Catellatospora sp. TT07R-123: one gene and its partner. The protein of the gene in region 1 interacts with the protein of each later gene in a pairwise test. Links are inferred from orthologs where the notes say so. Each region holds a gene or a part of one and is shown on either strand. Other genes may lie near its edges.

Region 1 (5,561 bases):
CATCTCTTCGGCGAACACGCGGTAGCGCAGCCGCTGGGCCGCCTCCACCGTCGCCGCATCTCCCGCGATCAACGCGGAGTAGCCCGTAGGGGCTGCGGTCAACAACATCTGCGTCATGTGCATTGTGTAGAAGCGCTGGATAAAGCCTGTACCTGCGATGGGTGACGGGCACGTGAAGAGTGAAAGGCTTATGGGCATGACCGAGCACATCGTGATCGACGCCGATCGCACCGGGCCGCCCGCCACGGGCAACGGCGGCTGGACCAGCGGACTCGTGGCCGAGAAGGTGGCCGCGCCCGGCGGGACCGTCGAGGTGACGCTGCGGCAGCCGCCGCCGGTGGGCGTGCCGCTGGCCGTGACCGCCGAGGACGGCGGCTGGGCGGTGCGCGACGAGGGCGGGCTGCTGGTGGCGACGGCGGCGGTACGCACCGCGGAGATCGAGCCGGTGCCGCCGGTGAGCCGCACCGAGGCGCTCGCCGCGACCGGCCGCTACCCCGGCCACGCCGGCCACCCCTTCCCCACCTGCTACGTGTGCAGCCCGCAGCGGGCCGACGGCCTGCGGATCTTCCCCGGCCCGCTGCCGGACGGCCGCACCGCGGCGGCGTTCACGATGCCGCCGCAGGTGTCCGTGCCGGTGGTGTGGGCGGCGCTGGACTGCCCCGGCGGCTGGACGGTGCTCACTGCCGCGCAGCCGTTCGTGCTGGGCCGGATGGCCGCGGTGGTCGACGCGCTGCCGGAGCCGGACGACGAGTGCGTCGTGACGGGCGCCCTGGTGCGGCGCGAGGGGCGCAAGGCGCTGGTCCGCACCTCGCTGTACGCCGCCACCGGCGCCCTGCTCGCCCGCGCCGAGGCCACCTGGATCGCGGTGGCGTAGCACACATTCACCCCGGTGCGCCCGCGATCCCGGCTGTCGGGACTGTGTCATGCGACACGGAGGCCTGCCGCCCGTGCTCGGGCGTACGGCAGCGCGTAGCCTGGGACGCGGTTTTCTGAGTACTCGTTAAAGACATGCGGAAGAGGCGAAAGTACCCGTGTCGACCCAGCAGAGCTCGGGCACCGGCCCAAGCGGTCGCTCAGTGCAGGACAACCCGCTCGCGAGCTTCGGCCCGAACGAGTGGATCGTGGAGGAGATGTACCAGCGGTACCTCGCCGATCCCACCAGCGTCGATCCCGCCTGGCACGATTTCTTCGCCGACTACAAGCCGGCCGACGGCGCGGCGCCCGCGAGCGCGAAGCCCGCCGCCAAGGCCGCCGCGCCCGCGCAGCCCGCCGCCCCGGCCGCCCAGCCCGCCGCCCCGGCCCCCGCGCAGGCCGCCCCGGTGCAGGCCAAGCCGGTCGAGAAGGCCGCCGCGCCGAAGGCCGCGGCCCCGGCCGAGCCCGCCGGCACCACGATCGTGCCGTTGCGCGGCATCGCCGCCAAGATCGTCGAGAACATGGACGCCTCGCTGGAGGTGCCCACCGCGACCAGCGTGCGCGCCGTCCCGGCGAAGCTGCTGTCGGACAACCGCATCGTGATCAACAATCACCTGCAGCGCGGTCGCGGCGGCAAGGTCAGCTTCACCCACCTGATCGGGTACGCCCTGGTCCGGGCGCTGGCCATGCACCCGGAGCTGAACAACCACTTCGGCCAGAACAACGGCAAGCCCGCGATGGTCGTGCCCGCGCACGTGAACCTGGGCATCGCCATCGACCTGGCCAAGCCCGACGGCTCGCGCACGCTCGTGGTGCCGTCGATCAAGACGTGCGAGACCATGGACTTCCGCCAGTTCTGGCAGGCGTACGAGGACGTGGTCCGGCGCGCCCGCAAGAACGAGCTGACCATGGACGACTACAGCGGGACCACCATCTCGCTGACCAACCCGGGCGGCATCGGCACGGTGCACTCGATCCCGCGCCTGATGCAGGGCCAGAGCGCCATCATCGGCGTCGGCGCGATGGAGTACCCGGCGCCGTTCTCCGGCATGAGCGACGCCCAGCTGGCCGACATGGCCGTCAGCAAGATCATCTCGCTGACCAGCACCTACGACCACCGGGTCATCCAGGGCGCCCAGTCCGGCGAGTTCCTGAAGGTCATGCACGAGCTGCTGCTCGGCGAGCACGGCTTCTACGACGAGATCTTCACCGCGCTGCGCATCCCGTACGAGCCGGTCCGCTGGATCCGGGACATCGCGCACACCTCCGAGGGCCAGATCGACAAGGCCGCGCGGGTCATCGAGCTGATCCACTCCTACCGGGTCCGCGGCCACCTGATGGCCGACACCGACCCGCTGGAGTTCCACATCCGCAAGCACCCGGACCTCGACGTCCGCGAGCACGGGCTGACCCTGTGGGACCTGGACCGCTCGTTCCCGGTCGGCGGCTTCGCCGGCAAGGACACGATGAAGCTGCGCGACATCCTGGGCGTGCTGCGCGACTCCTACTGCCGCCGCGTCGGCGTGGAGTACATGCACATCTCCGACCCGGAGGAGCGCCACTGGATCCAGACGCGCGTGGAGCAGAAGTACACCAAGCCCACGTCGGAGGAGCAGAAGCACGTGCTGGGCCGGCTCAACGCCGCCGAGGCGTTCGAGACGTTCCTCCAGACCAAGTACGTCGGCCAGAAGCGGTTCTCGCTGGAGGGCGGCGAGTCGCTGATCCCGCTGCTGGACGAGGTGCTCCAGGCGTCCTCCGAGGGCGGCCTCGACGAGGTCGTCATCGGCATGGCCCACCGCGGCCGCCTCAACGTGCTGGCCAACATCGTCGGCAAGCCGTACGAGAAGATCTTCGGCGAGTTCGAGGGGCACCTCGACCCGAAGACCGCGCAGGGCTCCGGCGACGTCAAGTACCACCTGGGCATGACCGGCAAGTTCACCAGCCCCGACGGCGCCTTCACGACCACCGTGTCGCTGGCGGCCAACCCGTCGCACCTGGAGGCCGTCGACCCGGTGCTGGAGGGCATCGTCCGGGCCAAGCAGGACCGGCTCGACCTGGGCCTGCAGGGTTACACCGTGCTGCCGCTGCTGGTGCACGGCGACGCGGCGTTCGCGGGCCAGGGGGTCGTCGCCGAGACGCTGAACCTGTCCCAGCTGCGCGGCTACCGCACCGGCGGCACCGTGCACGTGGTCGTCAACAACCAGGTCGGCTTCACCACCGCCCCGGAGTACAGCCGCTCCTCGCTGTACAGCACCGACGTCGCGCGCATGATCCAGGCGCCGATCTTCCACGTCAACGGCGACGACCCCGAGTCGGTCGTCCGCGTCGCCCGCCTGGCCTTCGACTACCGCCAGGAGTTCAACAAGGACGTCGTGATCGACCTGGTCTGCTACCGCCGCCGCGGGCACAACGAGGGCGACGACCCGTCGATGACCAACCCGCTGATGTACAAGATCATCGACACCAAGCGCTCGGTCCGCAAGCTCTACACCGAGGAGCTGATCGGCCGGGGCGACATCACCGTCGACCAGGCCGAGGAGGCGCTGCGCGACTACCAGACGCAGCTGGAGACGGTCTTCAAGGCCACCCGCGACGCCGTCGCCGGGGTGTCCAGCCGCCTGACCCGCGCCCGCGAGGTGCTGCCCGAGCCGACCGTGGCCACCGCGGTCCCGGCCGACCTGGTCCGCCGCATCGGCGAGGCGCACACCTCGCCGCCGGAGGGCTTCACCCCGCACAAGCGCATCCAGCAGCTGCTGGAGAAGCGCGCCAAGATGGCGGTCGAGGGCGAGATCGACTGGGGCTTCGGCGAGATCCTGGCGTTCGGCTCGCTGCTCTCGCAGGGCGTCACCGTGCGCCTGTCCGGCCAGGACAGCCGCCGCGGCACGTTCGTGCAGCGCCACGCCGCGATCGTGGACGCGCTGACCGGCGGCGACTTCCTGCCGGTCAACACCGTGGCCAGCCCCGAGGCCCGCTTCCACGTGCAGGACTCGCTGCTGAGCGAGTACGCCGCGATGGGCTTCGAGTACGGCTACTCCGTCGAGAACCCCAACGCGCTGGTGCTGTGGGAGGCGCAGTTCGGCGACTTCGTCAACGGCGCCCAGTCGGTGATCGACGAGTTCATCAGCTCCGGCGAGGTCAAGTGGGGCCAGCAGTCCAGCGTGGTCGTGCTGCTGCCGCACGGGCACGAGGGCCAGGGCCCGGACCACACCTCCGGCCGCCCCGAGCGCTGGCTCCAGCTCGCCGCCGAGGACAACATCCGCGTGGCGATCCCCTCGACGCCCGCCAGCCACTTCCACCTGCTGCGCCGCCAGGCCCTGTCGCCCAAGCGCAAGCCGCTGGTCGTGTTCACGCCCAAGTCGCTGCTGCGCCACCGCCTCGCGGTGTCCTCGGTGGCCGACTTCACCACCGGCACCTTCCAGCCGGTGCTGGGCGAGACCGCGCAGCTGGACGCGGCGCAGGTCAAGCGGGTGCTGTTCTGCTCGGGCAAGGTCTACTACGACCTGGTCCAGGCGCGGCAGGAGCGGGGCATCACCGACACCGCGATCATCCGGCTGGAGCAGCTCTACCCGCTGCCGGTCGAGGAGGTCAAGGCGGAGCTGGCCAAGTACCCGGCGGCCGAGGACTTCTGCTGGGTGCAGGAGGAACCGGCCAACCAGGGTGCCTGGTCGTTCGTGGCGCTGAACCTGCTGGAGCACCTGGACGGGGTGCGCATGCGCCGCATCTCCCGCCCGTCCGCGGCCGCCCCGGCCGTGGGCTCCACCAAGCTCCACGACGTCGAGCAGTCCGCGCTGATCGAGGCGGCGCTCCCGCGCCCGGCCTGACCCTTTAGGCGATGATCGCCGTTTCGGGTCACTGGACGCAGTCAGAACGCGTCCCGTGACCCGAAACGGCGATCTCCATATCCGGAGGCACACGATGTACTTCACCGATCGCGGGATCGAGGAGCTGGTCGAGCGGCGGGGGGATGAGCAGGTCACGCTGGAGTGGCTGGCCGAGCGCCTGCGCGACTTCATCGACCTCAACCCGGAGTTCGAGATCCCGGTCGAGCGCTTCGCCACCTGGCTCGCCCGCCTGGACGACGACGAGGAGTAGGCCGGGTCGGCCATCCTCGACCGGCGGGACGGCCCGGCGGCTAGCGTGGACAGGGTGGCGGGACGGCCGCGCACCCTGAGCCTGTGGCCCGTGCTGCTGATGGCGGCCGTGGCGGCCGCGCTGGCCGGGTTCCTGGCATACAGCGCGGCGCGGGTGCGCATCCCGTACGGGATCTTCCAGCACCCGCCCCTGTACGGCTTCTGGCGCCCCGAGCTGCCCAGCTCGGCGCTGCTCATGATCCCGGCCGGGCTGCTGCTGACCGGGGTGGCCGTGCTGGTCACCTCGGTGCGGTTGCCCACCTGGGCGGCGCTGGTCCTGGTGATCGCGGCGGGGACGGTCACCGCCGCCGCGGCCGACCTGATCCGGGGCGACCCGTCCCACCTGGTCCGGGGCCTGTCCGAGGGACTGGTGGAACACCGCTACTACTACCCGGCCGACCAGCACTTCGTACGCGAGCTGGGCATCCGGGGGTTCGTGGCGCAGCAGCCGCACCTGGTGCACCTGTTCCGGGCGTACAACTCCAGGACCCATCCGGCCGGGATACACCTGCTGCTGAA
Region 2 (4,221 bases), on another replicon or contig:
GTGGCGGTGCGCGCCGGGGCACGGCTCGGCACCGCCAGCGCACCGTTTCTCGGCAGCTACCGACTCACGATCTCCCCACTGTCGATGCTCGCGCCGGTGGTCGCCGGCGCCGTCCTGGTGGCCGCCTGGCGCGGTTGGCTGCATCGACTGCCGTGGTGGTCGGTCAGCGTCGGCTCGGCGGTCGCGATGTTCGCCTGGGCGGCCGCGCTGGCCCTGGTCGACGGCGCGGACGGATTCACCCGTTCGCTGTCGCCGGACAGCTACCTGGGCGACGTGCAGGAGGTCGGCGACGACCCGCTGGGCTACCTGAGCACGTTCACCAGCCGCTCGGCCGAGCACACCAGCGCCACCCGCGGGCACCCGCCCGCGCCGGTGCTGCTGCTGTGGGCGGTGCAGCGGCTCGGGGTCAGCAGCCACCTCACGCTGGCACTGCTGGTGACCGCGGTCGGGGCGCTGTCGGTGCCGCTGATCCTGGCCGCGGTGCGCGACATGGGCGGCGAGCAGACCGCGCGGGCGTACGCGCCGGTGCTGATGCTCGCGCCGTACGCGGTGTGGGTGGCGGTGTCGATGGACGCCGTCGTGGCCGCCATCGGGGCGGCGATGACGCTGGCCGGGGTGCGGGCCACCCGGCGGCACGGCTGGCGCGCGGCGCTGTGGGCGGTGCTGGCCGGGCTGCTGCTCGGCGTGGCGGCGCTGTTCTCGTACGCCGCGGCGTGGCTCGGGCTGTCGGTGGTGTGCCTGTACTTCGCGCGCCGCCGGGCCGCCCTGAACCTGTTCAGCGGGCTGGGCGCGCTGCTGCCGGTGCTCGGGGCGGCGACGCTGGGCTTCGCCTGGACCGACGGGCTGGGCGCCGCCTACGACGATTTCAACCAGCGCATCGAGCCGCACCGCTCGGTGCTGTGGTGGAGCCTGATCAGCGTGTGCGCGCTGCTGCTGGCCGCCGGGCCGCCGCTGTACGCGAGCCTGCGCAAGGTGCGCAACACCCCTGGCTGGCCGTTCCTGGTGGGCGCCGCGGCGGCGGTGCTGTTCTCGATCGGGGCCGGGCTGGCGCGCGGCGGGATCGAGCACGCGTGGCTGCCGTACTTCCCCTGGCTGACGATCGCCGCGGTGGCTCCTGAACGCCCCGGCGGGAACCCGGTGCCCGCCCCGCTGATCCTGGTCGCCGTAGGCGCCCTGTCCGCGATGGTCATCGAGGCGGTCCTGTCCACGCCCTGGTAGCGCCGCCCGACGAAAGGAAGGGCACCTTCTCATCGCTTTGCGATGTAGCAGGTGCCCTTCTTAACACTCAGGTCAGGCGAGTTCGACGAGTTCGAGCAGGTCGTCGGACCAGGCGTCCTCGTCGCCGTCGGGCAGGAGGATGGCGCGGTCTGGCTTGAGCGCCGAGACGGCGCCCGGGTCGTGGGTGACCAGGACGATCGCCCCGGGGTATCGGGCGATCGCGTCGAGCACCTGCTCGCGGCTGACCGGGTCGAGGTTGTTGGTGGGCTCGTCGAGCAGCAGCACGTTCGCGCCCGAGCAGACCAGCGTCGACAGCGCCAGCCGGGTCTTCTCCCCGCCGGACAGCACGCCCGCGGGCTTGTCCACGTCGTCGCCGCTGAACAGGAACGCGCCCAGGATGCGGCGCAGCTCGGTGTCGGTCTGCTCCGGCGCGGCCGAGCGCATGTGGTCGAGGATGGTCCGCTCGACGTCCAGCGTCTCGTGCTCCTGGGCGTAGTAGCCCAGCCGCAGGCCGTGACCGGCCTTCACCTCGCCGGTGTCGGGCTCCAGCATGCCCGCGAGCATGCGCAGCAGGGTGGTCTTGCCCGCGCCGTTGAGGCCCAGGATGACCACGCGCGAGCCGCGGTCGACCGCGACGTTGACGTCGGTGAAGATCTCCAGCGAGCCGTACGACTTCGACAGCCCCTCCGCCGTCAGCGGCGTCTTGCCGCAGGCGGCCGGGGTGGGGAAGCGCACCTTGGCCACCTTGTCGGCGGCGCGCACCTCGTCCAGCCCGGAGATCATCTTCTCGGCGCGCTTGGCCATGTTCTGCGCGGCGATGGTCTTGGTGGCCTTGGCACGCAGCTTGTCGGCCTGCGCCATCAGGGCGCCGGCCTTCTTCTCGGCGTTGGCGCGCTCGCGCTTGCGGCGGCGCTCGTCGGTCTCGCGCGCCTCAAGGTAGGTCTTCCAGCCCATGTTGTAGCTGTCGACCACGGCGCGGTTCGCGTCGAGATACCACACCTTGTTGACCACGGCGTCCAGCAGTGAGGCGTCGTGGGAGATGACCACCAGGCCGCCCTTGTGGCCGCTGAGGAAGCTGCGCAGCCAGGTGATGGAGTCGGCGTCGAGGTGGTTGGTCGGCTCGTCGAGCAGCAGGATGCCGCCGCCGGTCTCGGTGGCGTCGCGGAACAGGATCCGGGCCAGCTCGATGCGGCGGCGCTGGCCGCCGGAGAGGGTGCCCAGGGTCTGGGCGAGGACGCGGTCGGGCAGGCCGAGGTTCGCGCAGATGCGGGCGGCCTCGGACTCGGCACCGTATCCGCCGAGGGCGGAGAACTGGTCCTCCAGCTGCCCGTAGCGCCGCATGAACTTGTCGTCCTCGGCGAGGCGGCCCTCCAGGGCCTTCATCTCGTTGCGCAGCACGTCCAGGCCGCGGGCGGACAGCACCCGGTCGGCGGCGGTGATCTCGAGGTCGCCGGTGCGCGGGTCCTGCGGCAGGTAGCCGACGGGTCCGCGCCGGTCGACCAGCCCCGCGTAGGGCGAGCCCTCCCCTGCGAGCACCTTCAGGGTGGTGGTCTTGCCGGCACCGTTGCGGCCGACGAGGCCGATGCGGTCGCCGGGCTGGACCCGCAGAGCGGTCTCCCCCAGGAGGATGCGCGCGCCTGCGCGCAGTTCCAGGCCGGTGGCCGTGATCATGATCTCTCCCAGGTCGGGGGCGGCCACCGGGTGGCACAGGGAACGAGGAACCCATTCTACCGGGGGTGCCGACCATGCCTGCCACGGCATTTGGCCGTTCGACGCCATGATTTGGGTGTAATTGCCCACAAACATGCTTAGGCTGGCCAACGTGAGCATCAATGAAAACGCCGAACTCGACCCGTCCCAGGTCGAGGACATGCGTGGGCAGGGCGGCGGAGGCGGCGGAGGCGGCTTCAACTTCCCACCCATGGGCGGCGGCGGAGGCGGCGGCATGGGCGGCGCCGGTGCCGGTTGCCTGGGCGCCCTGCTGCCCAGCCTGCTGCGTAGCAAGATCGGCATGGTGGTGCTGCTGGTCGGGGCGCTGTGCGTGGGCATCCTGCTGTGCACCGGCGGCGGTTCCGGCATCTTCAGCGGTCTCGGCGGGGTCGAGCAGCCCGCCACCCAGAAGCAGCCCGGCGACACGGGCGCCACCGGGGACCTGGCCACCAAGTGCGGCAAGGACAACCCCGACCGCTTCAACGACGCGGCCTGCCGCAACCTGCTCTACATCAACTCGATCCAGAACTACTGGCAGAGCGCGATGCCGCAGTACTTCGGCCAGCCGTACCAGAAGGCGACCACGCGGTACTTCACCGGCTCGGTCAACACCGCGTGCGGCCCGGCCACCTCCGGCGTCGGCCCGTTCTACTGCCCCGGCGACAACCACGTGTACATCGACCTGGCCTTCTACAACGAGCTGGCCAGCCGGTTCGGCGCCAAGGGCCAGTTCGCCCAGGCGTACGTGCTCGCCCACGAGTACGGCCACCACATCCAGACCCTGACCGGCACCGAGGCCCAGGTGCGCCGCGCCCAGCAGCGCGACCCGTCCAACGCCAACCGCTACTCGGTCGCGATGGAGCTCCAGGCCGACTGCTACGCCGGGGTGTGGGCCAACGCGGCCAGCAAGACCACGGACGCCACCGGCGCCCCGCTGTTCAAGAGCGTCACCCAGCAGGACATCGACCAGGCGCTCGAAGCGGCCGCGGCCGTCGGCGACGACGCGATCCAGCAGAAGGCCGGCGCCCGGATCAACCAGGACGCGTTCACGCACGGCTCGTCCGAGCAGCGCCAGCAGTGGTTCAACCAGGGCTACACCAGCGGCGACCCCCGCAAGTGCAACACGTTTTCATAGGCGGCCGCCTTCGCGGCCGCGGCGCGATCGCCCGAAGGCGGCGTCTTCCCTCGTCGCTGCGGGGCCTTCGGCCCCGTCACGCTCCTCAGTCCAGACGCCGCCGCGATCGCGCGATCCCGGTGGGCCGGGTCAGGGCACCAGGTGGATACGGATGTTGT

The links. Proteins that work in one complex are often made in the same cells at the same time.
Region 2: the proteins of Cs7R123_RS36905 (region 1) and Cs7R123_RS10490 interact in binary tests that used the Escherichia coli proteins (3 or more experiments, as listed by UniProt). The link is inferred for Catellatospora sp. TT07R-123 from one-to-one orthologs.

Annotation. Positions count from the first base shown.
Region 1 is NZ_BNEM01000002.1:3,836,055-3,841,615, forward strand. What follows is about bases 717-4,933. They hold Cs7R123_RS36905 (multifunctional oxoglutarate decarboxylase/oxoglutarate dehydrogenase thiamine pyrophosphate-binding subunit/dihydrolipoyllysine-residue succinyltransferase subunit), read left to right. Parts: upstream 717-1,031; coding sequence 1,032-4,733; downstream 4,734-4,933. Other genes in these bases: Cs7R123_RS36900 (hypothetical protein), read left to right, coding at 717-874; Cs7R123_RS36910 (DUF6104 family protein), read left to right, coding at 4,828-4,933. Outside these bases: Cs7R123_RS36895 (GNAT family N-acetyltransferase), read right to left, coding at 1-117; more of Cs7R123_RS36900, read left to right, coding at 197-716; more of Cs7R123_RS36910, read left to right, coding at 4,934-5,004; Cs7R123_RS36915 (glycosyltransferase family 39 protein), read left to right, coding at 5,059-5,561. UniProt on the Escherichia coli protein: E1 component of the 2-oxoglutarate dehydrogenase (OGDH) complex which catalyzes the decarboxylation of 2-oxoglutarate, the first step in the conversion of 2-oxoglutarate to succinyl-CoA and CO(2).
Region 2 is NZ_BNEM01000001.1:2,477,347-2,481,567, forward strand. What follows is about bases 591-3,467. They hold Cs7R123_RS10490 (ABC-F family ATP-binding cassette domain-containing protein), read right to left. Parts: upstream 2,890-3,467; coding sequence 1,291-2,889; downstream 591-1,290. Other genes in these bases: Cs7R123_RS10485 (hypothetical protein), read left to right, coding at 591-1,218; Cs7R123_RS10495 (neutral zinc metallopeptidase), read left to right, coding at 3,041-3,467. Outside these bases: more of Cs7R123_RS10485, read left to right, coding at 1-590; more of Cs7R123_RS10495, read left to right, coding at 3,468-4,063; Cs7R123_RS10500 (acVLRF1 family peptidyl-tRNA hydrolase), read right to left, coding at 4,193-4,221. UniProt on the Escherichia coli protein: Genetic data indicate it may be involved in ribosome assembly or function.